2 regions of the Haloimpatiens massiliensis genome follow, and region 2 is predicted to be linked to the other one. Evidence: riboswitches for the same ligand, from Rfam matches in the RefSeq annotation. Region 2 holds a riboswitch; the other holds the start of a gene.

Region 1 (16,758 bases), 800 kb from region 2:
CTTGCAGACCATATGGATTTAGATATATCAGAGCTTCCAATAGCAGTGACTGCTCCAGAATGGATGGAGCAAAAGGCTACTATAGATGGAATATTTGCAGTGGCTTATGGTGCATATACTCATTTATCACCAGTGCCATTTATGACAGGAGCTCCTAAACTTGTGAAACTATTGACTGAAGATGTGGAGGAAATAACTGGAGGTAAGGTTGCTCTTGGAGATAATCCTATAGAAGTAGCAAATAATATAGAGGAACATATTGTGAATAAGAGAAGAAAATTAGGATTAAGCTAAATATCTGTATAAGCAATTTCTAAGTAAACACTTAAAAATTTAAACACTATTATGAAGAATATGTAAAAATCTCAAAATTACAGAATAAATTTATGCTAATTTTGGATATCTATTAATAAAAAGAGAGACTATATGGTGAATTGAGTTTAATTCAAAATTATAGTCTCTTTTTTAAGAGTTTAACAAGTTAACATACTAGTAATTAATGTATGAAGAGATTTAGTATGTTAAAAAATTTAATACATTAATAAGTATTATTTGATATGACATATAGATCAAATGATTAGATTTTATTGCAGATAGTATCACAGATGCTACAATTAAATGATGAACTTTGTTATTTTGTGTAGAAAATTTATATAAAATATTATAGAATTGAGAAAAGAAAGGATGTGAAATTATGAATCCAGTTGCATTTTCAATTTTAGGTTTTGATATAAGGTGGTATGGAATACTAATATCCATTGGAATTATAATAGGGCTGTTAGTGGCAAAGGTTAATTGTAAATGGAGAAATATAGATTATGATAACTTGCTAGATATGGTTCTTATTACTTTTCCATTAGCTATTATAGGGGCCAGGCTATATTATGTATTATTTGAATTTGAAAGCTACAAAAATAATCTTATGGATGCATTTAATATAAGGCAAGGTGGACTTGCTATCCATGGAGGAATTATTTTTTCAGTAGTTGCTGCATTAATATACACAAAAAGAAAAAAAATTAGTTTTATTAAATTTGCGGATGTAGCGTTTCCATCTGTTATATTGGCTCAATCTATAGGTAGATGGGGAAATTTTTTTAATGGAGAAGCACATGGCGGACCTGTTAGCTATGATTTTATAAAGCAATTTCCTGAGTTTATCCAAAAAGGTATGAATATAGAGAGGATATATTATCATCCTACATTTTTGTATGAATCTATATGGGATTTACTAATATTTTTAATATTGATGATTTTATTAAGAAAAAGCAAAAAAAATGGAGTAGTATTTTTCACATACATTGGTTTATATTCTATAGGAAGATTTTTAATTGAAGGGTTAAGGACGGACAGTCTTATGATAGGAAATATAAGAGTTGCTCAATTTATTAGTTTAATTGGTATTATGATTTGGATAATTTTTATTATTTCACAGAGGTCTTTATCAAATACGAAAAAATAAAAAGAAAAAATATAATAGTACATTATTATAAGACTTTTATAATGTAAAACTTTTAATAATTGAAAAAAGCGTATCCATACATTTTCCTTTGCCAATTATTTATTATATTATGTAAGTATATAGAAAGCTTATAGTTAAAATATAGTATTGGGGGGAACTGTAATGAAACAAAATATTGTAAGAAATGAAACCAGTAGTTCAAAGGCAATTGAACTTACACAAATGGCTCTTATGACTGCAATAATATGTGTAGCAACTATGTCTATAAAAATTCCAACAGTAATGGGTATTGGATATGACCATTTAGGAGATAGTATGATATTCTTTGCAGCTATTTTATTCGGAAGAAAAAAAGGAGCTATAACATCTGCTATAGGAATGAGTTTGGCGGATTTATTATCTGGCTATGCATATTATGTACCTTTTACGTTTGTAATAAAAGGCATAATGGCATTGATTGCTACAACAATTGCATATAGGGGAAATTACGAAGGTAAAAATATGATCAATAATATATTTGCCTTTGTAGTAGCAGGTGCATGGATGGTATTTGGATATTTTGTAGCAAAGATAATTTTAGTTAAATTTGTATTGTTTAAGGTTGATACTTATAGTGAAGCTTTAGCTTTAGGACTTGCAAGTATTCCAAATAATATAGGACAGGTTACTGTAGGGATATTAATTGCAGTACCATTGATTAAATTACTACAAGGAAAGTTAAATATCAAAAGAAAATAGTTCTAACGTTAATTTGTAAATTTGATTTTGAGCATATTTGTATTATGACTATAGATGGTGTATAATTAAATCGAAATTTGAATAGAGTGCTAGGGGTGCTTAAAAGCTGAGATGGATTTTGCTAATCCTATCCCTTATACCTGATCTGGATAATGCCAGCGTAGGAAAGCAGCATATGATATTGTTAGTAAATACTGTTTTTCAGCAGTATTTATTTTTTTATGTTATATATGAAGTTATTAGTATTTAATCTAAAATTATAATAATAAATGAATTTTATTTAAATAATACTTATTAGGTTAAAATAAAATATAGAAGGAGGAATTATTAATGAATTGGTTTAATTTTAAATTTAAATCTCCAAAGTTTGGGGAAGCTTTGAGTACAGTTTCTTCAGATCCAGTTATATACATAAGCATAATAGCCATAATAATTTTAATTGCAGTAATTATACATATGAATAAAGCTAAATTAACTACAAAAATTATGCTTCATGTATCTATGGCTGTGGCTATAGCCACTGTACTAAAAATGTTTAGGATAATGAAAATGCCTATGGGAGGTTCTGTAACTTTAGGTTCCATGATTCCTATTATATTCATAGCTTATATTTATGGTACTAAAGTGGGATGTTTAGCAGGAGTGATATTTGGCGTAATTGATTTAATTTTAGGACCATATGTGGTACATCCAGTACAGCTTATACTAGACTATGTTTTAGCTTTTGGAGTTTTAGGCTTTGCAGGATATTTTAAAAATAATATTTTTATTGGTGGATTAGTGGGCATAGGGTTAAGATTCATATGTCACGTGTTATCAGGAGTTGTTTTCTTTTCTTCGGCTGCAGAAGGTCAAAATGTATGGGTTTACTCCATATTATATAATGGAACGTATTTACTTCCAGAGGCTATAATAGCTGTTGTAATTTTAGCTATAATTCCTGTGAAAAGAATAAAAACACAAATTGCAAGTTCGTTGTATTAATAGAAAGCTTTTAATGAGTTTCTTTTATCAAATAGGTTAATAAGAGTAGATAAGTCTATTTATAACAAGTTCTAAGTTTCAGATGAAGTTAAAATTTCATTTGAACTTAGAACTTTGTTTATGTTTTGGAACTATAATTTTATAAGTTTACTATTAAAGCATAATTAACTATATGCTATAATTTTTATACGAAGTAATGTTCTTTATGAAAACTATCAATAGAAAATTGGTGAATAAAGTATATTTTTTAGTTGTTTTCATAATTCAAGTAATTTAATATTTTTTGTAGGATAATCACAAAATAAATAAAAAATAATAGGTAGGTGAGTGTTCAGTGAAAAAGATATTATTAACTGGAGGACATGGATTTTTTTGTACAAGATTTTATGAAAGATATAAAAATGAATATAAAATATTGTCTACAGGAAGAGAGGATTTAGATATAACAGATGATATAAAAGTAATGCAGGTTTTTAAAGAGTTTAAACCAGATTATGTTATACATGCTGCAGCTATAGCAGTTACGGACTTTTGTAATGAGCATCCAGAAATAGCTCAAAAAATAAATGTAGATGGAGCTGTTAATGTGGCTAAGGCGTGTAAAGAGGTAGGAGCAAAACTTGTATTTATAAGTTCTGAACAAGTATTTAATGGAAATATAGAAAATGGGCCTTATGATGAAGGACATAGACCAGTGCCAAATACTGTGTATGGTAAAAATAAATTAGAAGCAGAAAGGTTGTTAAAGGATATAATAGATGAATTGTGGATAGTAAGATTTACATGGTTGTTTGGTATGCCAGAAAAAAATTTAAGCATTTCATCAAACATACTTTGGGAAACAGTGGTTTCTTTACTAAAAGGAGAAAAAATATATGCATCTGCAAATGAATTCAGAGGTATGACTTATGTTTTTGAAATGGTAGAAAATTTTAAAAGAGTATTCCAATTACCGTATGATACCTACCATATGGGAAGCTATAATTCTATGAGCAGATATGAAGTAGTAAAATATATATTAACGGAAATGGGATTGAGTAATAGAGTGAATGAGATACTTATAAAAGATGAAGAAAAATATAAAGATTTTCCTAGAGATATACGATTAAATACAAAAAAAATAGAGAAATATGGTATAAAATTTACTTCTACTAGAGATGGGCTAACTAAATGTCTAAAAGACTATAGATTAAGTCTCTTGTAATTAAAATAAATTCTATTGATTTATAGATATATGGCTTAAACTGTAAATAAGAGGACATATAATTATGACTAAAAATAAAACAATATAAGAGAATTTTATAGATGAATGAATATAAACATAAATATGCAGAGATACACAAATATATATTTTAATAGACTTAAAATAGTATTATATTCATAACTGTTTTTTAAAACAGTTTATTAATAATAAGAAATATAAGTACGAAAAAGATGTATTGAAAGGAGTTTTTTTTAATGTTAAATAAGAAATTTGGGAAATATATAGTAGCTACATTAATCTGTGCTATTGCTATTTTGGCTGCAGGTTGTTCTAAAGCTAATAAAAACATAGAGAAACAAGGGGAGAAAAAAGAAGAGAGTAAACAAATCAATACAGAAAAGAAGCCAGGGGATAAAAATCCATTGGTAACTATAGAAATGGACAATGGAAATAAAATAAAAATAGAATTATATCCAGAAATAGCACCTAATACTGTAAGAAACTTTATTTCTTTAGTTAATAAGGGATTTTATGATGGGGTGATTTTCCACAGAGTAATTCCAGAATTTATGATATAAGGAGGAGATCCAGAAGGTGTTGGAACCGGTGGCCCAGGTTATGCAATAAAGGGTGAATTTAGTTCCAATGGCTATAAAAATGATTTAAAGCATGAAAGAGGAATAATATCTATGGCTAGATCCAGCAGACCAGATTCAGCAGGTTCACAATTCTTTATAATGGTAAAAGAAGCTCCTCATTTAGATGGAGAGTATGCAGCTTTTGGCAAAGTAATAGAAGGTATGGAAGAAGTAGATAGAATAGTTTCAGTTGAGAGAGATGGCAAAGATAAGCCTATTAAAGAGGAAAAAATGAAAAAAGTAACTGTCGATACTTTTGGAGTTGAATATAATGAACCAGAAAAACAATAACATTGTCTAAAATGGTGCCTGGCACCACCCGAATTATGTAGAATACATATGTTTTTTAATTAATATAAAAGGAAGATATAGCTAAATTTTTTTATAAGCCTACTAAATTTGTGCTATAGGTGCTATAATATCATTGTGATAGTAAAATTACGTACATTTAATAATATTATACTGTGAATGTTTGTATACTACTTTGAGAAAGTAGTTATTCCACAGGTGATATGTGGTTTCAGATGTACGATATTTTAAAAAAGGGAGATGTTTATATGACAAGAGCAGTAGGCACTACAGTGAGAGGGGTAAGAGCTCCTATAGTAAAACAAGGTGATGATTTAGTTAATATTGTAGTAGAATCAATTATAAGAGCTATGGAGACTGAAAAATTTAGCATTAATGATAGAGATATAATAGGAGTTACAGAATCCTTAGTTGCAAGGGCACAAGGAAACTATGCTTCTGTTGAAGATATTGCTGAGGATATAAATAAAAAATTTAAAGGGGATTTTGCAGTTGTTTTCCCAATACTTAGTAGAAATAGATTTTCTTTGATATTAAAAGGTCTAGCAGCTAGCGGCAAGAAAATATATTTATTTTTAAACTATCCATCTGATGAAGTTGGAAATCATTTAATGGATGTAGATAAAATGGACGAGTTGGGAGTTAATCCATATACTGATGTTTTAACAGAAGAGAAGTATAGAAAATTATTTGGGGACAAGGTTACTCATCCATTTACAGGAATTGATTATGTGGAAATGTATAAAAATATTGCTGTAAATAATAATATAGAAATAATCCTTGCTAATGACCCGAGGGTAGCATTAAAATACACTAAAGAAGTTTTAGTTGCTAATATACACGAGAGAAATAGGACTAAAAGATTATTAAAGCAGGCTGGAGCTAAAAATGTATATGGAATAGATGAAATATTAAATAGTTCTATCAATGGAAGTGGATTTAATCCAGATTATGGCTTATTAGGTTCTAATTTAGCTACTGATACTACAGTAAAGTTATTTCCTAAGGATTGCAGAAAAACTGTAGAAGATATTCAAAGAGGAATAAAAGAAAAAACAGGTAAAAATGTAGAGGTAATGGTCTATGGTGATGGAGCTTTTAAAGATCCAGTAGGCAAAATATGGGAGTTGGCAGACCCAGTGGTATCTCCTGGATATACAAATGGGCTTAAAGGTACACCAAATGAGATAAAGTTAAAGTATATTGCAGACAATGAGCTTAAAAATTTAAATTCTAAAGACATGGCGGAAGCAATGAAAAAGAAAATTATGGAGAAGACAAAAAATGAAAGTTCTGAAGGAGAAAAATTAGGAACAACTCCAAGACAGCTTACAGACCTTTTGGGAAGTTTATGTGACTTAACCAGTGGTAGTGGAGATAAGGGAACTCCAATAGTATTAATTCAAGGATATTTTGATAGTTATGCAGTAGAGTAGCGGATAGCTACTCTTTTTGTTTAAATATTAAAATATTGATAATTTAAATAGGTATTGTTGAATACAAATAATATATAGGATATTATATAAATGAAATATAATGTGCTGTATATATATGGCAAGCAGTGGCACTTTTTCATGTATAGTAATAAATTTAAAGATTATAGAGGGAGGTGAACTTTAGAGGAGAGGGATATTTATAATAGACTTTCTCCCTAAAGATGAAAATGAAAGTTAAGAGAATTATAAGTAGATTATTAGTAGCATTAATGATTATGTCTGTAGCAACAGCTTTCCCAGCAAAAAATGCTTATGCAGATTCTTTTAAAGTTGTTACGTTGGGAGCTGATTTAAGCGCAAAACAAAAAGAAGACATGCTTAAATATTTTGGCGTTAATAAAGGAGATGCAAATGTAATAGAAGTTACCAATGAAGAAGAGGTTAAATATTTAGGACAGGTAGCTTCTAAGGAGCAAATAGGTACAAAGGCCATATCATGTTCTTATGTAGAGCCCACAAGCAAAGATGGCTTGAATATTTCAGTAAATAATATATCTTGGGTTACAGAAAGTATGATAAAAAATGCATTAATAACAGCAGGTATAAAAAATGCCAATGTTAAAGTAGGAGCCCCATTTAAGGTGTCAGGTACAGCGGCACTTACAGGTATATTAAAAGGATTTGAAAATAGTAGTGGCGGTAAAAAAATTGATGAAAATAAAAAGAAAGTGGCTAATGAAGAATTAGTTGAAACTGGTAAACTAGGTGACAAAATTGGAAAAGATGAAGCTGCTAAATTAATGAATGAAGTTAAGAAAGATGTTATTAAGAAAAAACCTAAAACAGAAGAAGAAATAAAAAAAATAGTAGTAAACATAACTAATAACTATGGTCAAAAATTAAGCGATGAGGATATAGAGAGTATAACTGCTTTGATGAAGAAGATAAATGGCTTAAATTTAGATTTTAGTCAATTGAAAGATCAATTAAATGGAGTAAGCAAATCATTAAAGGATAAATTGAACAGTGAAGAAGCTCAAGGTTTTTTTAGCAAAATAGGATCGGCTATTAAAGGATTTTTTACAGCTATTAAAGATTTCTTTGTGGATCTTTTTTCTTACAATGTAGGAGAAGAAATATATGCTGAAAAAATTTCAATGTATTATGTATCTTAAAATGTGGTTTAAGCTAATTATATAAATATGATTAAATCAAAAAAGGTACAATGTGGTGGAATTATGAAATTTATCCTTCAAAGAGCTCGGAACAATAAATTTAATATAAGAAATTCTAATGTTTTAGCCATATAAAATTATCTAACGCTCATATTGGGCGTACTGCTTCAGGTTCGCTAGCCTGGCGTTGACAGGCTTACGATAATTTTATCTGTCTAAAAGAAGAATTTCTAAAATTAAATTTTAATAGTTCCTTTGCTTCTTATGCAAGTCATTCCGAAGAAATTTTATAATTCAAGTAATGTAATACTTTTGTGGGATAATCATAAATATAATTTAAATGAAAAGTATCTGCAATGATGTGAATTGCAGATACTTTTTATTTTAAAATATTAACTTAGGATGTAAGAGTGATTAAGAAATAATATTGCTAATAATATTTCTTAAATGTATTAACAATGTTAAAATATATTAAAAATAGGCAAAGATATAGTATAAAATTAAAGATAATACACTAAAAAGCAAATATAAAAGATTGATATTGTTAATAATTTAACCAGACGTGTTTTTGTTTAGCTTTTACAACGAAGAGTTGAATAAAATGTTATTTTAAAATAAATTTTTTTTCTTGATGTTAAATAAATACTAGGCTTTGCAGTATGTTAGAAGATTTATATAAGTAAAGGTTTTCAATATCAATGTGATTGAATTTAAAAATATTTACTTATGAAAATATTAAAAAAAGCATAAAAAATACAAAAAAATTATCAAACTATGATTGACATTTAACAAACAATGTTGGATAATTAGATTGTAAAAAATAATATGTCTAGAGAAAATATTTTAAATTAATATAATTTAAAGAATGTTTTGAAAGAGGTGTTTTTAATGAAGGTAACTAATGTTGAAGAATTAATGCAAAGAATGTTAGAAGTGAAAAAGGCTCAAAAGGAATTTGCAAAATTAAGTCAGGAACAAGTAGATGAAATATTTAGAAGTGCAGCTATGGCGGCAAATATCAATAGAATTAAGCTTGCTAAAATGGCAGTAGAAGAAACAGGTATGGGTATTGTTGAAGATAAGGTAATTAAAAATCATTTTGCTTCAGAATATATATATAACAAATATAAAGATGAAAAAACTTGTGGAGTTATAGAAAAGGATAATGCTTTTGGAATAACTAAAATTGCAGAACCTATAGGTGTGATTGCAGCAGTAGTTCCAACAACTAATCCTACATCTACTGCAATATTCAAGGCATTAATAGCTTTAAAAACAAGAAATGGAATAATCTTCTCACCACACCCAAGAGCGAAAAAATCAACTATAGCAGCTGCTAAAATTGTATTAGATGCAGCAGTTAAAGCGGGAGCACCAGAAGGAATAATTGGATGGATAGATGAACCTTCAATTGAACTTTCACAGGTTATAATGAGGGAAGCGGATATAACACTAGCTACAGGTGGCCCAGGAATGGTTAAAGCTGCTTATTCTTCTGGAAAACCAGCAATAGGAGTTGGAGCAGGTAATACTCCAGCGATAATAGATGAAACTGCAGATATAAAAATGGCAGTAAATTCAATACTTCTTTCAAAAACATTCGATAATGGAGTAATATGTGCTTCTGAGCAATCAGTAATAGTACTTAGTTCAATATATGATAAGGTAAGAAAAGAGTTTTTGGATAGAGGAGCGTACATACTTAAAGGTGATGAAGTAGAAAAGGTAAGAAAAGTAATATTAATAAACGGAAATTTAAATGCTAATATAGTTGGTCAGCCAGCATATAAAATAGCTGAGATGGCTGGAGTTAATGTGCCAGAAACTGCTAAGGTACTTATAGGGGAAGTAAAATCTGTAGAACTTGAAGAAGCATTTTCACATGAAAAACTATCACCGGTACTTGGAATGTATAAAGCTAAAAACTTTGATGATGCTTTGGTAAAGGCTGAAAGACTAGTAGAATTAGGTGGATTTGGACATACTTCATCATTATATGTAGACGCCATGAAAGGAAAAGAAAAGATTGAAAAATTTAGTACAGTAATGAAAACTGGTAGAACTATAGTTAATATGCCTTCATCACAAGGTGCTATAGGAGATATATATAACTTTAAATTAGCACCATCTTTAACTTTAGGCTGCGGATCTTGGGGTGGAAACTCTGTATCAGAAAATGTAGGTCCTAAACATTTATTGAATATAAAGAACGTAGCTGAAAGGAGAGAAAATATGCTTTGGTTTAGAGTTCCAGAAAAAGTTTATTTTAAATATGGTAGTCTTGGAGTTGCACTAAAAGAATTAAAAGATTTAAATAAAAAGAAGGCATTTATAGTAACAGATAAAGTGCTTTACCAATTAGGATATGTAGATAAAATAACGTCAGTACTTGATGAAGTAGGTGTTGATTATAAAATATTTACGGATGTAGAACCAGATCCAACGCTTGCAGTAGCTAAAAAGGGTGCACAGGAAATGTTAAGCTATAATCCAGATACTATAATAGCTCTTGGTGGTGGTTCAGCAATGGATGCTGCTAAGATTATGTGGGTATTATATGAGCATCCAGAAGTAAAATTCGAAGATTTAGCTATGAGATTTATGGATATAAGAAAGAGAATTTACAAATTCCCTACTATGGGTGAAAAAGCAACTCTTATATGTGCTGCTACATCTGCAGGAACTGGTTCAGAGGTTACTCCATTTGCAGTTATAACTGATGAAAAAACAGGAATTAAATATCCTCTTGCGGATTACGAATTAACTCCAGATATGGCAATAGTTGATGCGGAACTTATGATGGGCATGCCAAAAGGATTGACAGCAGCATCAGGTATAGATGCATTAACTCACGCTTTAGAAGGTTATGTATCAGTGCTTGCTTCAGATTATACTAATGGAATGGCATTAGAAGCTATAAGATTAATATTTGAATACTTACCACTTGCTTATAATGAAGGAACAACTAATGTAGAAGCTAGAGAAAAAATGGCTCATGCTTCAACAATTGCGGGCATGGCATTTGCAAATGCATTCTTAGGTGTATGTCACTCTATGGCACATAAATTAGGAGCAGCACACCATGTGCCACACGGAATTGCCAATGCATTACTTATAAATGAAGTTATAAAATTCAATGCTGTAGATGATCCAAGAAAACAAGCTGCATTTCCACAATATAAATATCCAAATGCCAAGGATAGATATGCAAGAATTGCTGATTATTTAGGATTAGGTGGAAAAACAGCAGATGAAAAAGTTATATTATTAATAAAAGCTATAGATGAATTAAAAGCAAAGATTAATATACCAATGTCTATAAAAGAAGCGGGAGTTTCAGAAGAAAAGTTCTATTTTACATTAGATGATATGTCAGAGCAGGCTTTTGATGATCAATGTACAGGAGCTAACCCTAGGTATCCATTAATAAGTGAAATAAAACAAATGTATATAAATGCTTTTGGAGCATTAGAAAAATAGATTTTGTATGTAATTAAATATCAATAAAAAGCACTATTCATACTTTGAATAAATTGTCCCAAATTAAGGGCACATTCAAATGTGAAAGTGCTTTTTATAATTTTATTGATTTTAAAGATTTAGGATAAAATTAGTAATTTAAACTATAACTTGTGAAAAAAATTATAATGTAACCAAATTTTAACCAAATTATAGACTTTTGTAACAAATTCAAGCATAAAGTATTATAATATATATATCAAGAGGACAAGTTGTAGGAGGCATATACAATGGTAAATAGAAGAATACGAAAAAATAATAGTAAAAAATTTAAGAGAAGAAGGATACTATTAGCAGTAGGTGTACTTATGATAGTTACTACGGGAGTTTATTTAACTAAATCCGTTTTAAATAAAAAATCCAAGAAATCAAATGTACAGGTTTTATCTGAAAAAAGCAATAATAAAAAAAGTTCTAAGGATAAAAATGCAAATAAACAATATCCAACAGAAGAAGAGATTAAAAATAAAGAAATTAAAAAAAATAATCCAGAAGATATATTAAAAGGAGCAAATGTCACAGTAGAGGGAAATGAATATGCATATGATGCAAAAAAAGTAGAGTATGCTCTCAAAGAGGGTAAACCACATATAGACGGAAAGAAAATAGCATTTTTAACTTTTGATGATGGACCATCTACAACAGTGACACCTAAAATATTGGATATATTAAAAGAAAATAATTTAAAAGCAACATTTTTTATAGTAGGAAGTTCGTTAGAAACTTCTGATAGAGCTAAAGAAATACTAAAAAGGACTGTACAGGAAGGACATGCTATTGGAAATCACACATATTCCCATAATTATAAATATTTGTACCCAAGAAGAATTGTAAATACTAATAATTTTATGAATGAAGTAGATAAAAATGAAAGGATGATGAAATCAATTTTAGGAGAGGACTTTCATACTAGAATAATAAGATTTCCAGGTGGACACATGTCATGGAAGGGTACAGAAGGTATAGACAAAATAATGAATGATAAGAATTATGCCTATATAGACTGGAATACCTTGTCAGGTGATGCAGAAGGGAGAAGAAGAACTCCAGAACAATTGGCAGCACGTGTAAGAGGTGAAATTACAGAAAATTATAAGCCAGACAGAGTGGTTGTATTAATGCACGATACCTACGGAAAAGAAACTACTGCTAGTTCACTGCAACAAATAATTAATCATTTAAAATCATTAGGATATGATTTTAAAACATTAAAATAGGGTGCCAGGCACCTACCGAAGTAACGCGAAAAAAGTCAGACACTAATATAAGGGGTGTTTGGCTTTTTTTATCCGTATGATATAATACATTTATAAATTTTGTATGTAAAATATATTTTATAAATTAAGTATTGAAGGAAGAGTTTGTTTGGGGGAAAAATCATGGATTTTTTTAAAAAATATACAAAAAAATATTGGAAATCATTTTTTACAGCAGTAGTATTTTTAACCTTTGAAGCAGTATGTGATCTACTACAGCCAACAATTATGTCAAAAATAGTTGATATAGGGGTAGCGGAAAGAAGAATGGATTATGTTATAAAGGGAGGGCTAATAATGTTGGCAGTGACATTATTAGGAGCTGTAGCAGCGGTAAGCAGAAATATAATATCTAGTAATGTATCTCAAAAATTTGGAGCTGAACTAAGAGGTGATCTTTTTAAAAAAATACATAGTTTTTCCTTTAGTAGCATTGATAAATTTGAAACAGCCTCTCTTGTGACTAGATTGACCAATGATGTAACTCAAGTACAAAATTTTGTACATGGTATGATGAGAATTTTTGTTAAGGCACCATTACTTTGTATAGGGAGCATTATAATGGCTGTAATTATTAATCCTAGGATGTCAGTGGTATTATTCTTAATAGTGCCTTTTATAGTGGTAATCATATTTGCAAATATGAAAATAGGATATCCTTTTTTTAGAAAGGTTCAAAAGGCTTTAGATAAGTTAAATAGTGTTATAAGAGAATATTTATCAGGAGTAAGAGTTGTTAAGGCTTTTAATAGATTTCAATATGAAAGAAAAAGGTTTGAAATAACCAATGAGGAATTTACAGATGTATCTACTAGTGCTATGAGGGTTATGGCTATATTTATGCCTATGATTACATTTATTGTAAATGTGGGCATAGTAGCAGTACTTTGGTTTGGAGGGATTAAAGTCAATAGGGGAAATATGTATGTAGGACAGATAATAGCTTTTACTAATTATATGACACAAATACTATTTTCTCTGATGATGATATCCTTTGTTTTTGTAATGTTTGTCAGGGCTAAAGCTTCTGCAGAACGTATAGAGGAAATATTTAAAGAAAAAAATTTGAATGAAGAGTTACATGATGTGGAATTAAAAAATTTTCAAGGTAACATTGAATTTAAACATGTGTGTTTCTCTTATAATGATAAATTAAAAGAGCCTGTACTAGATAATATTACATTTAAATGCATGTCAGGAGAAACAGTTGGAATAATAGGATCTACAGGAGCAGGTAAGAGCACACTTATAAACTTACTGGATGCTTTCTATGAAGCTACATCTGGAGAAATTACTATAGATGAAGTGGATATAAGAAAATTAAATATTAAAAAACTAAGAGAAAGAATAGGAATAGTACCTCAAAGTACGATGTTATTTTCGGGTACTATTATAGATAATATAAGTTGGGGAAAAGAAGATGCTAGTATACAAGAGGTAGAAAAGGCAGCTGTAGTAGCTCAGGCTCACGAGTTTATTTCATCTTTCCCTAAAAAATATAACACTGTATTAGGACAAGGTGGAGTTAATCTTTCTGGGGGACAAAAGCAGCGTATTGCAATTGCAAGGGCATTAATAAAAAAGCCTAGAATACTGATATTAGATGATTGTACTAGTGCGGTAGACATGAATACGGAGAAAAAAATAAAAGAAGCTTTAAGGGAGTATTCAAAAGAATTGACATGCATAATAATCGCTCAAAGAATTACATCTGTAATGGGTGCTGATAAAATAATTGTTATGGATAATGGAAAAATAGTAGGTATAGGTAAACATAAGGAACTTATGGAGAATTGTAATGTATATAAAGAGATATTAAGGTGCCAGGCACCACCCGAAAAATGTAGAAATAATGGAGAAGAATAATGTTATAATTTTGTAATGTAGTGAGTGTTAACGAAATAGGGGGTACTTTGAATGGCGGAAGAAAAAGGTGAAAATAGCTATAAGGAGTCAAATGAAAATTTAGCAGGGCTTGGTAGTACTAGAGGAGGTATTGGGAGGCCAAGGTTTAGGGGGGCTAATAGAGGTGTACCTGTGAAAAAGCCTAAGAATTTTAAGGGGACCTTGAGGAGACTGTGGCAATATTTTGGAAAAGAAAAAAAATTACTTATAATAATATTTATTTTTATATTAATTAGCTCAGCGTTAACATTGGCAGTACCATATCTTATAGGAAAATCAATAGATTCTATGTCTAAAGGAAAAGGTGCAGTAGAGTTTGGAATGCTTAAAATAATTATAGGTACGCTTTTATTAGCATATATTATAGATGGATTTATGAATTTTTTTCAGAGATGGCTTATGGCAGGAGTATCACAGAGAATAGTATTTAGTTTACGAAAAGGTCTTTTTAATAAGCTACAAAAGTTACCAGTAACATTTTTTGATGTCCATACTCATGGAGAAATTATGAGTAGATTATCTAATGATATTGATAATGTAAGTACAACTATATCCCAAGCTACTACTCAACTTATGGCAAGTGGAATAGCTATTTTAGGATCTTTTATAATGATGATTTATCTAAGTCCAATATTGACATTAGCCAGTATTATAACTATACCACTGGTATTTTTAGTTACCAAAAGCATAGCTAAAAGGACTAAAGTGCTATTTAAAGAGCAACAGAATATACTGGGAAAACTTAACGGTGAAATAGAAGAAACTATATCAGGAATTCAAGTAGTTAAAGGGTTTAATAGAGAAGATAAGATAATAGAAGAATTTGATGAAATAAATAGTAATTTATGCCAAGTTGGGATAAAGGCTCAAGTTTGGTCTGGATTTATTATGCCTATGATGAATGTTATAAACAATTTAGGTTTTGCAGTAGTAGCTAGCGTGGGAGGAATGTTAGCAGTAAAAAATATAATAACAGTGGGTATTATAGCGAGTTTTTTAAGTTATTCAAGACAGTTTGCAAGACCTTTAAATGAAGTCGCTAACATATTTAATACACTTCAATCTTCTGTTGCCAGTGCAGAGAGAGTTTTTGAAATTTTAGATGAAAAAGAGGAAATAGAAGACATAAAAGGAGCCGAAGAATTAAGAGAATCTAAAGGCAATGTAGTATTTGAAAATGTAACTTTTGGATACAAAACTAATGAAAATATACTTAAAAATGTGAGTTTTAAAGCTGAAAAAGGAACTACAGTAGCATTAGTAGGGCCTACAGGTGCTGGAAAAACTACTATTATAAATTTACTCACAAGATTTTATGATGTAAATAGGGGAAGGATTTTAATTGATGGTAAGGATATAAGAAATTATACTAGGGATAGTTTAAGGAAAATATTTGGTATAGTACTTCAAGACACATATTTATTTTCAGGTACTATAAAAGAAAATATAAGATATGGAAGGCTAGATGCTACAGATGAGGAAATAGAAGCTGCTGCCAAGATGGCTAATGCCCATGTATTTATAAACAAGCTTCCAGAAGGGTATGAAACCATATTATCAGAAAGTGGAGGAAATTTAAGTGTAGGGCAAAGGCAACTACTAGCAATAGCTAGAGCTATTTTAGCTAAACCTTCTATACTCATATTGGATGAAGCTACTAGTAATGTAGACACACGAACAGAGCTGCATATACAAGAAGCTATGTTAAAACTTATGAATGGAAGAACCAGTTTTATAATTGCACATAGACTCAGCACTATTCGTGATGCTGATATTATAATGGTAGTTAAGGACGGACAAATAGTTGAAAAGGGAAATCATCAAAGTCTTATTGAAAAACAAGGATATTACTATAATTTATATGTAAGCCAATTTGAAAATTCACAAGAGATTTAGAAAAATTTTTAATAATAAAGAAATTTTATACCATGTCTAGCTACTGTTATATACGTTCTCGTATTTTATAAGATTTGATATAATGTAGCTAGACCTATGGATAATAATTTTTAGGTTCCTGTATATAGCGAAGTTTTACAAATAAATATTACAATTCTATAGTTATTGGGCAGTGATCTGATCCTATAACTTCATTTAATATTTCTGCATTTTTTATATTGTTTATAAAATTATTT
Region 2 (16,758 bases):
TAGCTACAGAAGGAATATGAATTTTTGAAGTTATTTCTTTTAGTCCATTTAAGCCTATAGGTATATCTATATCTTTTTTAGTATTTGTGGAAAACACAGCGCCAAGGCCTAAATAATTTGCTCCTTTGTTTTGAGCTTCCAAAGCTTCATATACATTGCCACAGGATATACCTATTATTATGTCTTCTCCTAATATTTTTCTTGCATATTCTATAGGCATATCGTCTTGGCCTAAATGAACCCCTTCAGCTTTTATTGCTTGAGCTATATCTATTCTGTCATTGATTATAAGAGGTACATTATAATATTTAGTTATGTCATGAATTTCACTAGCTATATTGAAAAATTCTCTAGTAGTTGCTTCTTTTTCTCTAATTTGTATTATACTCGCTCCTCCCTTTATGGATTCTTCTACGGCTTCTTTTAAAGATATATTCTTTAAAAATCTTCTATCCGTAACCAAATAAATTTTATAGTCTATACTCAATTTTAATACCCCCTGTTGTAAAATTTTTGTTTTTAATCTAAATTTCCAAGTCCACTATAGTAATTTTATATCTAGGTTATCTTTAAATTCTTGTTCAGTTAAGCCATAAATGTAATCTATTAACTTGACTTTAAAGGAAGCAGGAAGCTTTGTTTCATGAAATGCTTTTTCTCCTGCTATATTCATCCAAGCTATGGCAGCACATACAGCAGTGAACTTATCATTTTCAGCACCACAAGCTCCTGCACATAAAGCACCTAGCATGCAGCCAGCACCAGTAATTTTAGTGAATAACTGTACTCCATTTTTTATTAATGCAGTTTTAGTACCGTCAGATACTACATCTATTTGGCCAGTAGCGGCAATTATGCAATTATATTTTTTAGCTAAAGTTTTACAAGCTTCTACTAATCCCTCGCCATCATCTATAGAATCTACACCTCTAGTTTTAGAGGATAGTCCAGATAAAAATTTTATTTCTCCTGCATTACCTTTAATAACGTCTATTCTACCTAATTCTATTAGTTTATTAATAACATCTAATTTCCTTGGAATAGCACCACAGGCTACAGGATCTAATACTACAGGTACATTATTGTTTTTTGCTGAAGTTGCAGCCATAATCATGGCTATTTCTTGTTCCTTTGGTAGACTTCCTAAGTTTAAGTATAGACAAGATGAAATTTTAGAAAAGTCATAGCTTTCATCGTAGGCTTCTACCATGGCAGGAGAAGCGCCAAAAGCAAGTAGTATATTAGCACAATCATTTATAGTTACGTAATTTGTTATAGCATGTACTAATGGAGTGGTATTTCTAACCTTTGATATAACGTTAAATAAATGATTTTTCATTTTTTCATTCCCCTTTCTTTAGATGTTAATGTAAAGTTTTTTACACTACTTTAAAAAAAAGCTAAGTAGTTTTTTATTCATAACGCACGCCAGATTGTTTGTAAAGTTCAACAAAATGGCCTAAAGGACCTACACCTTGGCCAATGGAAAAGGAATTTTCTATAGCTTTTGTGATATAATTTTTAGACTCTATTACAGATTCTTCAATATTTAAGCCTTTTGCTAGATGCGATGCTATAGCAGAAGATAAAGTGCAGCCTGTACCATGAGTATTATTAGTTTGGATTCTTTTTCCCGATATTTTTATAAATTTTTCTCCTGTGTATAAAATATCGTTTGCATCATTGTATCTATGACCGCCCTTTATAAGTACCCACTTAGGACCCAGTTTTGAAATTTCAGAGGCTGCTTTTTTCATATGTTCTTCATTTTCTATTTTAAAACCAGTTAAAGCTTCAGCTTCCGGAATATTTGGAGTTACTATATGAGCTATAGAAATTAAATTTTTAAGCTCGTTTATTGCATCAGGTTTAAGTAGGAAATATCCACTTTTGGATATCATAACGGGATCTACAACTATGTTTTTAGCTTTATATTCTATTAGTAGTTCTCTTATGGTTTTTATGATTTCACTATTGGAAACCATGCCAATTTTCACTGCATCCACTTCAATATCATCAAATATACATTTTATTTGAGAATGTACTATATTATTATTTATTTCTTGTACATCAAATACGCCCTTAGTATTTTGACAAGTTACAGCGGTGATTACGCTCATGCCATAAACCCCTAAAGCACTCATAGTTTTTAAATCTGCTTGAATACCTGCTCCACCACAGCTGTCAGAACCGGCAATAGTTAAAACTTTTTTCATTTAGAATTCCTCCTAATTTTATAAAAATAAAAGGTATACCATAACGGTACACCTTTAAAGTGAATAATTTCTAAAATTTGAAATAAAAAACTGCTTAAAGAAAAGCAGAACATAAAATAACTTTAGAAGTTATGTACCTACTTACCTCCGCCAGTATTATCTGGTATCAGGTTCAAAGGGTTAGAGCAATAGCTCTTCTCAGCTTTAAGCACCCCCGTAGTAATATTAAGTTAGTGTTCAACAATAATTATATCAAATGAATACAATATTTCAATACTGGTTACTTATATAAAAAATTTTTATTTTTATGGTAAATGTTATATAATATATATAGTAAAAGTATGTAAAAATGTAATAGTATGCATTTGGAGGTATGATTATGAGGAGAGTTTCTTTAAAAAGAAAAATAATGAGAAGTTTTTTTTTAGTAGCAATATTGGTTTTAGTACCTATATGTGTTATGACTATTAATATTGGAACTAAGGCTTCGGGAAAAGTATTGAGTCAAATAGTAGAAAAGGCAAGTATCACTGGAAAAAGTATAATAGATGAAGTTTATCCAGGCCAATGGTCTTTAAATAATGAGGAGCTTTGTAAAGGCGATAAAAAAATTAGTAATAGTGATATGGTATCAAAAATAAAAAAGGATTTAGGATTTGACATGATATTTTTATCTGAAAATAAGATAATATCTACTAGTATTGATACGAAGGATAATACTATTAAGTACATAGATGAAAAAGATAAGCTAAAAGAAGAGGTTTTTCAGCAAGGAAACAGTGTAAATACTAGATTAAGAATTAATGATGAAAAATATTTATCTCATTTAGAACCTATAAAAGATCAGCAAGGAAAAATTATAGGTGCTTGGGCTATAGCTATAAAACAAGCGTCTATAATTCAATATTTTAAAAGCACAGGTATTATAGAGACAGTAGGTATAATTAACGGGTTATGTATACTTTGTCTAATACTAGTAATATATATAGCTTATAGGTTATCAAGTTATTTAACATGTAATATAAATGAGGCTTCAGAATTTGCTAAAAAAATAGCTATAGGAGATTTAACTTACAAGGCTAATGGCTTAAATGAGAAAATAATGAATAGAACTGAAAATAAAGATGAAGTTGTAGAACTTATAGAGTCATTAAATACAGCAGGAGATAGCTTAAGAGGATTGATATTAAATATAAAGGGTAGTGCTGAAGGTTTAACAGAAGTATCTGGCAATGTAGAGGCTTCTATTGAAGAAATAAATGTAGGATTTGAAGAAATAGTAAATGGTGTTAATGAAATGGCAGTAAGTACGGAAAATAATGCTAGTGCAGCAGAAGAAACAGCATCAAGTGTTCAAGAAATAGCTAACAATTCACAGAAGGTAGCTATAAATACAGAGAGCGTGGCTAAAGATGGAGAAAATGCATTAAAGTTAGCAGAGCAAGGCGCTGAAAGTGTAAAAGATGTAGTGAAATCAATGAATAATATAAAAAATACTACAAATGAAGCTTGTAGAGCTATAGAAGAATTAGAGGAATATTCTGAAAAGATAAATGAAATGGTGCTTATAATAAATGCCATAGCAGAACAAACAAATTTATTAGCTTTAAATGCTGCTATAGAAGCTGCACGTGCTGGGGAACATGGGACAGGCTTTGCAGTTGTAGCAGATGAAGTAAGAAAATTAGCAGAAGAAAGTAAAAATGCATCTGGTGATGTAATGGCATTTGTTAAGAATATTCAGCAAAAAACTAAAAATGCATCAGAAGCCATGGAAAAAGAGTTAAAGTTAGTGGAAGTGGGAGTTGAAAAATCCTATTTAACTAGTGAAGAATTTAATAACATATATGATACTATAAAGAATATGAGTGGAAGTATTGAGAATATAGCTGATTCTATAGAACAACAAACCCGAATTTCTATGGAGATGGCCAATGTGGTAGAGGAATTTTCTTGTAATACTCAAGAAACAGCCGCTAATTCTCAAAAAATAAATTCAGTAGTGGAGAGAAGAGCAGATTCTATAGAGAATGTACGAAGTACTGTAGATGAATTAAATATTATGTCAAAAAGTTTAAAAGAGGAGATTAAAAAATTTAAACTTTAGATGAAATCCCAAGATAGTAAATGTTATTTTTAATATATTTGTAACTTTTTATATTAGCTAAATGTTATTATTATAATAAAAGGAAAATAAATTATTTTGGGAAAGGAAAAAGAGTATGAGTAGAAGTAAAAGGAGTGAAAAAAACAATAAACCCAATAAATCAAAAGTATTATTAGTAGTATTATCATTTTTTATAATTATAGTTGTGGCTGGAGCGCTAGGAGTAAGACATCATATATATTCAGTTTGTGAAAAGTACGATAATGTTATATATCCAGGTGTATCAATAGAAAATATAGATGTTTCTGGAAAAACAAAGGAGCAAGCTATAACTTTAATTAATGAAAAATATGGAGATAAGGTTTTAAAGAAGAATATACTAATAAAGGCTCCTAATAAAGAATATAAGATTAATTATTCACAATTAAATGCTAGATATAATATTTCTGAAACTGTAAATGAAGCTTTTGGATATACTAGAAATATGGGTATTTTACAAAAATATAAATTAATAAAAAATTCTAAAAATCAAAGATATACCTTAAAGTTTAAGTATGATGGAAAATATATAGATGTATTACTAAATGAAATGAAAAAAGAGATAAATAGTGAGGCTAAAGATGCAACTATAAGAAAAGTTGGGGATATAAGTTTTAATGTTACTGAAAGTGTAAATGGTAAGGTTTTAAATGAGGAGAAGTTGAAGAATGATATCAATAGTAGCATAAATGGAAAAGTGGATGATAAGGATTCGATTATTAAACCTGAAATTAAAACGGTAGATGCAAAAGTTAAATCAGAAAGTTTAAAAAGTATAAATTCTAGGATATCACATTTTACTACAAAATTTAATACTTCTGCTTCAAATGAAAATAGAAATTATAATATTAAATTATCTGCTAAAGCTATAAATGGGAAACTTATAATGCCAGGGGAATCTTTTAGTTTTAATGAAGTAGTAGGAGAGAGAAGTGCTGCTAGAGGATATAAAGCTGCACCAGTAATAGTAGGAAACAAGGTAGAAAGTGGCTTAGGTGGAGGAGTGTGCCAAGTATCAAGTACACTATATAATGCAGTTTTGAGAGCTAATATACGCTCTACCCAAAGGACACCTCATACTTTACCTTCTAGTTATGTACCTAAGGGATTAGATGCTACGGTAAGTTATGGAAGTTTAGATTACAAGTTTAAAAATACTTTAAATTATCCTGTGTATTTAGAGAGTTATGTTCAAGGAAACACATTAGTTTGTAATGTATATTCAAGTTCAAGTCTTAACCAAGTTAAATACGATTTTGTTAGCGAAGTATATGAAACTATACCTTCAAGTACCAATTATGTAAATGACTCTACACTTCCAAAGGGAACTGAAGTTGTAGAGACAACAGCTAAAAATGGATATAAAGTGAATGTTTATAAAATAACTTATAAAAATGGACAACAAGTTTCAAAGGATTTATTATATAAAGATTACTACAAACCAAGAAATGGAGTAGTTAAAAGAGGTACAAAATAAAGCCCAGTATGGGCTTTATTTTTATATTAACAGTTTTTAAATATGCTCAGTACTATAAAAATAGCAGTATGTTCGATAGAAAAATATAATAAATAAATGTTTTTTTATAGAAATTATCAATTAGACAAAACTAAGTGAATTTATTAATATTTAACTTAACTTCTGCAAAATAAAAAGTTAAATTGGTAGTATTACCAAAAAATAAATATGGCACACTGACCTTATCCGTGATATATAAAAGTTACTACTCAATTAAAACACGGGAGGTTGTCAGTATGCCAAGTAAATTTACTAATCATATTGTATCCATTAATGATGAACTTTACAATTACTTAAATGATGTAAATTATGGAATGAGTAAACCTCAATTTCATCATATATCCACTATTATTAATGGATTAATAAATTTAGATGGCACTAAATCTTTATTAAAGATTTCAGAATATATACTAGCTGCTAAAAGCAGCAGTTCCATATATAGATTTTTGAGTAACTCTAAATGGGACGATAGTCTCATAGATAGAAATCGTATTAATTATTTAAAACTACATTTTAATAAACTCATAAAGCCTAAATCCGTAGGATTCTTAGTTATAGATGATACTGTTAATCCAAAAACTCAAGCAAAGAAGATGCAAGGATTAAGCTATAATCATTGCCATACAGAAGGTAAAAATCTTTGGTCCCACTGTGTAGTTACTTCTAATTTTGTAGCAGAGGATATGTCTATTCCGCTAAACTATAAGTCTTATTTTAACGAAGAAAACTGCAAAAATCATAATAAAAAATTTATGAGTAAACCAGATATAGCTTTAGGTTTTATTAATTCTTTTGAAAAACCTTCTAACTGCGATAAAATATATTGTCTTACTGATAGTTGGTACACTAGCGAAAAGTTAATTAATGGTTGTATTTTAAAAGGTTTTAACTTTATTGGGGCTTTAAAATCTAATAGAAAAATCTCTCCATTAGGAATTTCAATGCAAATTAAGGAATTTGCTAAATATATAAATCCATCTACCTTAGATGTAGTTACCGTCGAAGGTAAGGATTATAGAGTATATAAATACGAAGGCAAAGTTTCAAAGATTGAAAATGCATTAGCCTTAATTTGCTATGAAGTTGATGGGGACAGCTTTAAAGAACCAGTATATCTAATGTCTACAGACATAGAACTTAGTAATAAAGCTATAATAAAATACTATCTATATAGATGGAACATTGAAACTAATTACAAATATCTTAAAACACACTTAGGTTTTGACGAATATAAAGTTCAAGGTATACTCTCTATCGAGAGGTATTTTCTACTTACATTTTTAGCAATCAATTTTTTAGAGATTTATAGATTATATAATCCTAAAAAACTTGAAACCATTGGTGATACTATAAAGTCTATAAAAAGCCTATCGGCTAAAGAATTGGTGCGTTTTGTTTATGAGGAAGCTAAAAATGATATACCTTTAGACACAATACTTGCTGAATTAAAATTAGTTTCTTAAAAAATTTTGTAAGTTACTTATAGGGAAAGTATAGAATTAAATGCTGTAACTATATTCCTATTAAAGAACTTACATCTATATTTGGGTTTTTAGCTTTTAAAATTAAAGAAGTTAAGTATTTAATTAACAAATAGTCAAAAAAGATAAAAAAACTTATAAATAGTGAGAAAAAATAGTAAATTAGTCGAAAAGTTTTGCTAAGGAAGGAGATAATTATTTATGAAAAAGTTTAATCGGATATTTGCTTTATTTTTATTAGTAGTAGTGGCTTTTGGAACTTTAGCAGGGTGTGGAAATAAAAAGGAAGGACAAAGTGATAATAAAGGTAAAAAAGAACACATAACAGTTTGGTTGCCACCTATAGGTGAAAATGATAAACCAGTTTGGGAACCAATTTTAAAAGAATTTGAAGAAAAAAATAACTGTGAAATTAGTTTAGAAATAATTCCGTGGGAGACGTATCCAGAAAAATATGCTACAGCTATAGCAGCGGGAAAAGGACCAGATGTAGGTTACATGTATGCAGAAATGTTTCCTCAGTTTATAAGCATGGGAGCAGTAGAAGATTTAACGAAGAGATTATCTAAAGAAGATTATGAAAACTACATATATATTAATGATGCAAAAGAAATGGGAGGAATTTATGGTCTTCCTATAGAAGCTGCAAATCCAGCGGTACTTTATTACAATAAGGATATACTTGATAAAATAGGTGAAAAGCCTCCAGTGACATGGGAAGATTTTAGAAGAATAGCTAAAAAAGCAACTAAGGACACCAATGGAGATGGAAAAATAGATCAATGGGGATTTGCACAAGGCTGGGGAGCTAAATTCTTTGGTGATTTAAACTGGAATTGGTATGGATTTTTATGGCAAGCAGGTGGCGAACTTTATAATGATGATTTAAAGACTGTAAAGTTTAATGATGCAGCTGGTGTACAAACAGCTCAATTCTTGCATGATCTTAAATTTGTGGATAAAGTTATACCAGAAAATGCAATATCTCAAACTAATAAGGAAATGCTACAAACAACTTTTGGACCTGGAAATGCTGCGTTTTGTATATATTTATCTTCAGCAGCTTCAGAGATACTAGATAAATCTTTCCCAAATCTTAAATATGGATTTATTACATCGTTACAAAATAAGGACAAGGGAACTTTTGCGTCTGTTGACCAATTAACACTTATGTCATCAGCTAAAAATAAAGATTTATCTTTTAAATTAATGAATCATATGTTAAGTAAAGAATCTATGACTAAATTCCATAAATATCATCCAAGAGCACCAATAACAAAAGATGAGCCATATCAAGGAGATCCAAAATTAAAAGAAATGATAGAAAAAGATAAAGGTGTATATAGACCTCTTAAAGTTGCTCCGCACGGTGTAGAAGTATATGAATACTTATGGAAGCAACTTCAAAAAATGATGAATGGTCAAGCAGCACCAAAAGAAGCATTAGATGAAGCAGCAAGGTATGCCAATGACTTACTAAAAAAAGACGCTAAATAGACTAAAAGAGGGTTGTATATATTAGTATATGTATACGATCCTTTTTCAATTATATTACAGAAAGAAGCATAGCATTAGTACAAAATTTTTTATTGAATGAGATTAGTACTGATATTTAAAAACGGGCGGTGAGAAAAGTGAATAAAAACAAAAAAATTAGTTTAAGTAAATTAAAGCCCTATGGCTATATAATGCCTTTAGGAATAATATTATTTAGTTTTTATATAATACCTATAATTATGTCTATATACTTTAGTTTTACAAAGTACAATATAATGACTCCAGCAGTGTTTACAGGTATGGATAATTACAAAAGATTATTTCAGGATAAGGTTTTTATAGATGCGGTTAAAAACACCATAATGGTAACTTTAGTAGTGGTACCAATTCAAACTATCCTTTCACTTTTAATGGCCGTATGGCTTGTTGGAAAAAAAGAAAGTAAACTTGCAAAATTTGTAAGAGGAGTGGTGTTTATACCTGTGATATCTTCTATGATATTAATAGGGATTGTTTGGAGAGTCATGTTAAATTCAGATATGTCTCCTATAAATTATATAATGTCTAGATTGTTTAATGTCAGCGCTAACTGGCTTGGTAATCCTAAAACAGCATTACCAACTTTAATGGTCATTTCTATTTGGAAAAATATAGGATATTTCATAGTTATATATATAGCAGCATTAATGGATATTCCCTCTAATTATTATGAAGCTTCTAAAGTTGATGGTGCTAATAAGCTTCAAGAATTTTTTCATATAACCCTTCCACTTTTAAAACCCACAACTATAATGGTAGTATTTTTAGGAACTATATGGTCTTTTCAAATATTTGATTTAGTATATACACTAACAGGCGGAGGACCTGGCACTACTACTATGACTTTAGTAATGCATATATATAATTTATCTTTTAAAGAGTTCAATGCTGGGTATGCTATGACTGTGGCTAATATACTTTTCCTTATAATAGCCATGATGTCTATACTTCAAAGAAAATTTTTAAGAAGAGAAGAATCAAGTATTTAAAGAAATCTCTAGGCAACAATTACTGTAGTATTTTAGTAAGAAAAAGGAATTAAGAATAAAAATTCTAGTATCCAATAACTAGCATTTAAATGCTAAATGGAGTTATTAGCGAACTATTAGGGATTCGGAATTTCAAAAATTTGGAGTTGAAAGTAGGGAGGAAAAATATGAAAACATTAAAGAATGCCATAGGTGATTTTATTTTACTTGTAATTGTTAGTTGTATGTTGGTTCCTTTTATATATATGTTAATAATGTCTTTTAAAGTTACGTATACTGCTTATAATTTTAGTTTATCCTTATCCGATGTTACCCTGCAAAACTATATAACAATTTTTAAAGATAGTAATTTTATGCATTACTTTTTTAATAGTATGTTTATAGCTATAAGTGGTGTGGTTTTGACTGTTATTTTTAGTAGTCTAGCAGGTTATGCTTTTGCTAAAATGGATTTTGCAGGAAACAATAAGTTGTTTTTCTTTATGATAATAACTCTTATAATACCTTCGCAGGTTACAATGATACCGTTATACATAATAATGAGAAAGCTAGGTTGGATAGATAGTTATTTAGCTTTAATTTTACCTATACCAACAGCTTTTGGAGTTTTTTTAATGCGTCAAGCTATATTAAATATTCCCAAAGAATTATTGGAATCTGCAAAGATAGATGGTTGCTCAGATTTTAGAATATTTTTTCAAATAGTATTGCCTCTTATAAAGCCTGCTATAATAACATTATCCATATTTACTTTTGTAGGAGCTTGGAATGAATTTTTATGGCCATTAATTATAACAACTGATGATACCGTAAGAACGTTAACTGTAGGACTTTCTACATTGGGAGCACAATACACTGTGAACTATGGACTTATAATGGCAGGAGCCACCATTACGTTTATTCCTTCGCTTATATTCTATCTAATACTTCAAAATAAATTTGTAGAAGGAGTAACTTTATCGGGAATGAAAGGATAATAATAAATTATTATTTAAATAAAGTACAAAATTAGCAGTAAATTAGTTAGTAATTAGCTAATTTGTATCATAACATGATCAACGTTTTTTAGTATTAGGTAAGCGTGATTATATATTAATATTAGTGAGTAGTTCTTGGGGATTGGTGACTAAAAATAAGGGAGTGAATTTTATGGAATTAAGATCTGCTAGAAGAGAAGATTTTGAAGAGGTTTTAAAACTTATAAATCATGTATTTAGAGATACTAGGGGAGAAAATTCTACCATGGGACAGGAATTCCCTCTGCTATTAAATATAAACAATATAGGAAATATGATAGGTATTTATGAGAATAATAAACCAGTAAGTGAAGTGAATTTTTTAAAGGAAAAAATATATATAGAGTCAGCTACTATAAATGCAGCATCTATAGGTGGTGTATGTACTCATGAAAATTTTAGAGGAAAAAATTATGCTTCAAGAATATTAGATAGAGTAGAAGAAAAAATGTATAAAGATGGAGTAGATGTAGTTCTTATATCTGGTGAAAGAACTTTATACACTAGGAGACAATGTATGAAGGTTAAAAATTTTTATAAGTATACTATAACTCCAGAAAATTTGGGAAAACCACATATGGAAAAAAATGCAGTGAAATCAGAAAGTAACCTATGTATAAATAAATACCAAGAAAAATATTTTGATTCTATGGTACAGATATATAATTTGAATTCCACAAGATATAAAAGAACTTTTAAGGAGTTTAGTACGCTTTTACGGGCAGCAACTATTCCTTGGGGAAGTTATACTTATGATAAATATGTTATTACTAGAGATGATGAGTTTTTAGGATATATAATTTTAAGAATAATAAATGATGAAAACAAATATGGGCAAGTGATTGAGTGTGCAGGAAAAGCTGAATATATACATGAATGTCTTAAAAGGATAGCTTATGAGAAAAAACTTAGTTATATAAATTGCTATGTTCATATTAAAGATACAAAGGGGTATCTTTCCATTTCAGAGGAAAGGGAATTAGATTGTCTTCATGGTACAGTTAAAATAATAAATTTTAAAAGTTTTATGGAAAATTTGAAACCGTATTTTTATCAGTATGTAGAAGAGGAGATAGTTGATAAATTTAAATTTGTAAATGGAGAAGATGGACTTCATATAATTATAGAAGATGAAGATTTGAAAATCCCATCTATAGGAATAGCTACTAAGTTAGTGTTTGAAGGGGTAAAAGATAAAGGGGATTTATTGGAAGAAACACCTAAAGTAAAAAAGTTCATAAACAAGGTTTTCCCAATTCCCTTTGTGTGGACTGCTAATTTAAATTATCAATAAAACCAGTTAAAGTATGTATTCATACATTAAATTTAAAAGTAGAGAGGAATTATTATGAAGGTACAGTATATTTTTTTAAATTCATCTTTTAAGCATATAAAGAATGAAACCCCTAAAGAAATTTGGGAAAATAAAAGTTTTAAAAAACCAGTAAAATTAAACGTGGCTAAGGAAGAAAAATTTGCTTTTTGTCTTATGATAAAGGCAGATGAGGATTTTATATGCTCTTTAGATATGAATAATAATATTGATCATTTGGGACTTATAAATAGAGTTAGATTTTCTTTAGATTTTTTAAAAATTAATAATAAAGATTTTAAGGAAATTAGTAATAAAATTAAAGAAGATTTTTCAATACATTTTATAGGGTACGTTAAAGATGATAATGGAAAATTGGTTGGTGATGCTATTTTAAGAGAAAATTATGCTGTAATAAAAAAAGGCGAAGAGAGGCTTCTTTGGATACAGGGTAAAGTGCCTAAGAATTATATAGGAGATAAACTTTCAATTAAATTAAATATGTATTTACAGAGTGAATACTTAGAGGAACAAAAAATAGCTAATGAAGTTATAAATATAAATATTATGGATATAGTTTTAAAGCCATTAAAACAGGAAAATTTCTATTTGGATTTATGGCAACACTTGAGAAGCTTGTCTACATATTACAAGGTGCCTTTGTGGTCGGAGGAACATTTTAGTATAATAAAAAATTATACAAAGGAACTGGCTTCTTTAGGACAGAAAACTATAACTGTTGTAGTATCTGATTTTCCGTGGGCGGGGCAGGGTTGTTATAAAGTTAAAGAAAAGCAGGCAAATCTTTTTGAAAGTAATCTAGTTAAAGTAAAAAAAGATCAATATGAAAATTTAAATTGTGATTTTTCTATATTAGATAGGTATATTGAATTGTGTATGGAACAAGGTATAGAGGAAGAAATAGATTTATTTGGGCTTTTAGGTAATTGGGATGCCATGAGTTTTGGAAATCCTTTAAAGGATTATAAAGATCCTATTAGGATTAATTATTTAAATGAAAGTACTGGAAGTTTTAAGTACATAAATTCCAAAGAAGAACTAGGTGTATATATAAAACTTCTTTTAGAACATTTTATAGAAAAGGAATGGTGGAGTAAGGTGAGAATTATAAGTGATGAACCTAATAATCCACAGATTGCTAAGGAATGTATGGAGTTTATTAATAGTTTAGTGCCAGAGCATAAAGTACTTTATAAGGTAGCACTTCATGACATGAATTTTTTAAAGGAATATGCTCATTCTTTTCATGATGTATCATTAAGCTTACCCCTTACAATCCAAAGTATAAATTCACCTTCTTTAAGGAAAGAAAATAGGAATAGAGGAAAACTTACCTATTATGTTTGCTGTTTTCCTGATAAATTAAATAACTTTTTAACATCCCCCCCTATAGAAAGTAGATTAATAGGTTGGTATGCTTATTATTTTAAAATGGATGGTTTTTTAAGATGGGCTTATATTCTTTGGCCTTCTAACCCTTTTGAGGATGTTTCTTATAAGTACCCAGCATGGAAGGCAGGAGATATGTTTTTTCTATATCCAGGTAGTGATTTAAAGCCTATATGTTCTGTAAGATGGGAAAATTTAAGATATGGGCTTCAGGATTACCAAAAGCTCATGATTATACAGAACAAGTTTAAGAGTTCGAATATTATTAGAGATATGGAAAATAAGCTAAATTATAAAATGCAGCATAGATTAAGTGATAAATCATTGAATGAATTTACTACTAATTTAATGAATGATTTAAGTGGACTTTTGGGCAACAAGGAAGAAATGAAATCATCAGATGATAGAACTGTAGAAATGAAGTATAATTTAAACTTAGAAGATTATATGGAGTTTTTTCAAAAGTTTTTAAAATAGATTTTACAAGGACTTTAATGATTAAATAATAAATTTAATCGTTAAGTTTTGTATAGGAGGGAAAAGATTGGCAGGATTAAAGTTTACTAATATAAATAAGGTATATAAAAATGAAGTCCATGCAGTAAAAAATGTAGATTTAGAGATAAAAGATAAAGAATTTCTGGTACTTGTAGGTCCGTCTGGCTGTGGAAAATCCACTATTTTAAGAATGATAGCAGGTCTTGAACAAATAACTTCGGGAGAGCTTTCTATAGGAAATAAGGTAGTAAATGAAATAGATGCGAAGGATAGGGACATAGCCATGGTATTTCAAAACTATGCTCTATATCCTCATATGACTGTCTATGAAAATATGGCTTTTGGACTTAAAATGAGAAAAATATCTAAAGATGAAATAGAGAAAAGAGTAAATAATGCAGCAGAAATATTGGGTATACAGGAACTTTTGAGAAGAAAGCCAAAACAGCTTTCAGGAGGGCAAAGGCAAAGGGTTGCTTTGGGAAGAGCTATAGTGAGAAAACCTAAAGTATTTTTAATGGATGAACCACTTTCTAATCTGGATGCCAAGCTAAGAGTTCAAACTCGTTCAGAAATAACCAAGCTACATAAAGATTTAAATACAACTTTTATATATGTAACTCATGATCAAACAGAAGCTATGACTATGGGTACTAGAATAGTTGTTATGAAAGATGGATTAATACAGCAAGTTGATACTCCACAAAATATATACGATAAGCCTAACAATATATTTGTAGCTAGTTTTATAGGTTCACCACAGATGAACTTTATGGATGGGATTTTAAAGGAATCATATGGAAATATATATATGGTATTAAATGAAGGTAGCATAATCTTAAATAGAGAATTATCAAATATAGTAAGGGAAAAAGGGTGTATAGGGGAAAAATGTATTTTAGGCGTTAGGCCAGAGCATATAACCATAACTTCTAATGTTTCTGAGGATAATTTAAATATAAAAGGAAAAGTTCATGTAGTGGAACATTTAGGAGCGGAAAACTATGTGCATGTAGACACATCTAATGGAAGTATGGTTTTAAGAACTCCATCACATCAGCAAGTAGCAATAGAAAGTGAAGTTAATCTACTTATCCAGAAGGAAAATATATACTTATTTCATAAGGAAACAGAAAGAAATTTGTTAAAATAGAGTGTTAAGGCACATTCAAATAAATTACTACTAAATCTTTTATGAGTAGAATTAGGAAATTTAAGATTAAACATTGTGGATTGGATACTGGATAAAGGGGTGGATAGATTTGTCGCTATTAAATTATATAAATGAGAAAAAAAGAACTTGCTTACTTCCTTTTATGGGAACTAATGGATTGTTTTTAACAGGCTATACTATATATGAAGTTTATAATTCTCCAGAAAAACAATTGGAAATAGCTAAAAAAATGGATGAATATTTTCCGTCAGATTTTATATATCCAATGGATGATGGAAATATATTTTGTGAAATTTTAAATATTCCTATGAAAACTCCTGACTATGATTTCCCATCTGTAAAAGAACATCCTGTAAAGAGTTTAGATATACTTAAAGAATATAAAGTACCTGATCCATATAAAGATGGAAGAATGCCTATTAATTTAAAGTCCCTAAAACTGATAAGTAGTAATTTTAAAAAGCCTTTATTTGTTTCTTTACAAGGACCATTTACTTTAGCATGTCAAATGGCTGGCATATCTAGAATAGCTAAAAGTTTAATAAAAGAGCCTGATTTTGTTGAGAAAATTTTAGAATTTACAACAGAAGTGGTTTTAAATTATGCAAAAGCTATAGAAGGTCAAGGAGTAAAATATATATCTATAGCGGAGCCTTCCTCTGGAATGATTTCTCCTAAGGCATTTTCTAAATTTATATATTCTAAACTAAAATACATATATGATAACTTAAACTGTTGGAAGGGCATACATATATGTGGTAAAACATATCATTTAGTGGATCAACTTATAACCATAGGAGCGGAAGGTATAAGCTTCGACCAAATAATGGATTTATCTGAGTTAGCTAAGAGTTTCCCTAAAGACAAAGTAATTGTAGGTAACATAGACCCTATACAAGTGCTTAAAGCTATGAGGCCTCAAAGAGTAGAGCAGGAAACTAAAAAACTCATAAATTCTATGAAATCATATGATAATTTTCTCTTGGCGTTTGGATGCACTTGTTTAAATGATACTCCTGTAGAAAACATAAAAGCTGTAATTTCAGCACTTAAGTAAATAATAAAAAATAAATTTTATTACAGTAAAGATATAAGTATGTGTAGTATCCTTTTTTACATGTATAGTTATTTAGAAAAAAGATTAATATATAAGTTCTAGGAAACTTTTAAAAATATCTAAGAAATTTTGGGGGAGTTATTATGCAAAAAAGAATTAGAGATTATGGAATAAATATAGGAAAATTAAAAACAGGTAGAAATAATTTAATTACAGACGTGTCAGGTGTAAAAGTGGGACATGTAACTTTAAAAAATGGACATATAAACACAGGAGTTACAGCTATAATTCCTCATGGGGGGAATATATTTAAAGAAAAATTAGTCGCCTGTAGTCATGTGATAAATGGATTTGGGAAAACTGTAGGAACTGTTCAAATAGAAGAATTAGGAACATTAGAAACACCT

The links. Region 2 has a riboswitch for thiamine pyrophosphate ahead of thiD (bifunctional hydroxymethylpyrimidine kinase/phosphomethylpyrimidine kinase). Riboswitches for the same ligand answer to the same signal wherever they lie in the genome.
Region 1: it holds a riboswitch for thiamine pyrophosphate, as region 2 does, so the genes downstream of both, thiT (energy-coupled thiamine transporter ThiT) here and thiD (bifunctional hydroxymethylpyrimidine kinase/phosphomethylpyrimidine kinase) in region 2, are expected to answer to the same signal.

What each region holds. Positions count from the first base shown of each region.
Region 1 is NZ_LT854640.1:472,667-489,424, forward strand. Features, by position in the region: gene cooS (anaerobic carbon-monoxide dehydrogenase catalytic subunit) at 1-294, shown strand, start outside; gene lgt (prolipoprotein diacylglyceryl transferase) at 695-1,462, shown strand; gene C1715_RS10385 (ECF transporter S component) at 1,625-2,200, shown strand; TPP riboswitch at 2,282-2,384, shown strand; gene thiT (energy-coupled thiamine transporter ThiT) at 2,531-3,184, shown strand; gene C1715_RS10395 (SDR family oxidoreductase) at 3,519-4,388, shown strand; partial or broken gene C1715_RS10400 (peptidylprolyl isomerase) at 4,826-5,317, shown strand; gene C1715_RS10405 (coenzyme F420-0:L-glutamate ligase) at 5,584-6,771, shown strand; gene C1715_RS10410 (DUF1002 domain-containing protein) at 6,999-7,946, shown strand; gene adhE (bifunctional acetaldehyde-CoA/alcohol dehydrogenase) at 8,835-11,426, shown strand; gene C1715_RS10420 (polysaccharide deacetylase family protein) at 11,696-12,682, shown strand; gene C1715_RS10425 (ABC transporter ATP-binding protein) at 12,845-14,587, shown strand; gene C1715_RS10430 (ABC transporter ATP-binding protein) at 14,639-16,522, shown strand; gene C1715_RS10435 (exodeoxyribonuclease III) at 16,671-16,758, opposite strand, start outside.
Region 2 is NZ_LT854640.1:1,274,804-1,291,561, reverse strand. Features, by position in the region: gene thiE (thiamine phosphate synthase) at 1-487, opposite strand, end outside; gene thiM (hydroxyethylthiazole kinase) at 542-1,339, opposite strand; gene thiD (bifunctional hydroxymethylpyrimidine kinase/phosphomethylpyrimidine kinase) at 1,413-2,216, opposite strand; TPP riboswitch at 2,341-2,442, opposite strand; gene C1715_RS14310 (methyl-accepting chemotaxis protein) at 2,596-4,323, shown strand; gene C1715_RS14305 (VanW family protein) at 4,439-5,839, shown strand; gene C1715_RS14300 (IS701 family transposase) at 6,115-7,341, shown strand; gene C1715_RS14295 (ABC transporter substrate-binding protein) at 7,561-8,856, shown strand; gene C1715_RS14290 (carbohydrate ABC transporter permease) at 8,994-9,884, shown strand; gene C1715_RS14285 (carbohydrate ABC transporter permease) at 10,052-10,861, shown strand; gene C1715_RS14280 (GNAT family N-acetyltransferase) at 11,034-12,194, shown strand; gene C1715_RS14275 (DUF4091 domain-containing protein) at 12,249-14,099, shown strand; gene C1715_RS14270 (ABC transporter ATP-binding protein) at 14,167-15,273, shown strand; gene C1715_RS14265 (uroporphyrinogen decarboxylase family protein) at 15,383-16,351, shown strand; gene C1715_RS14260 (DmpA family aminopeptidase) at 16,495-16,758, shown strand, end outside.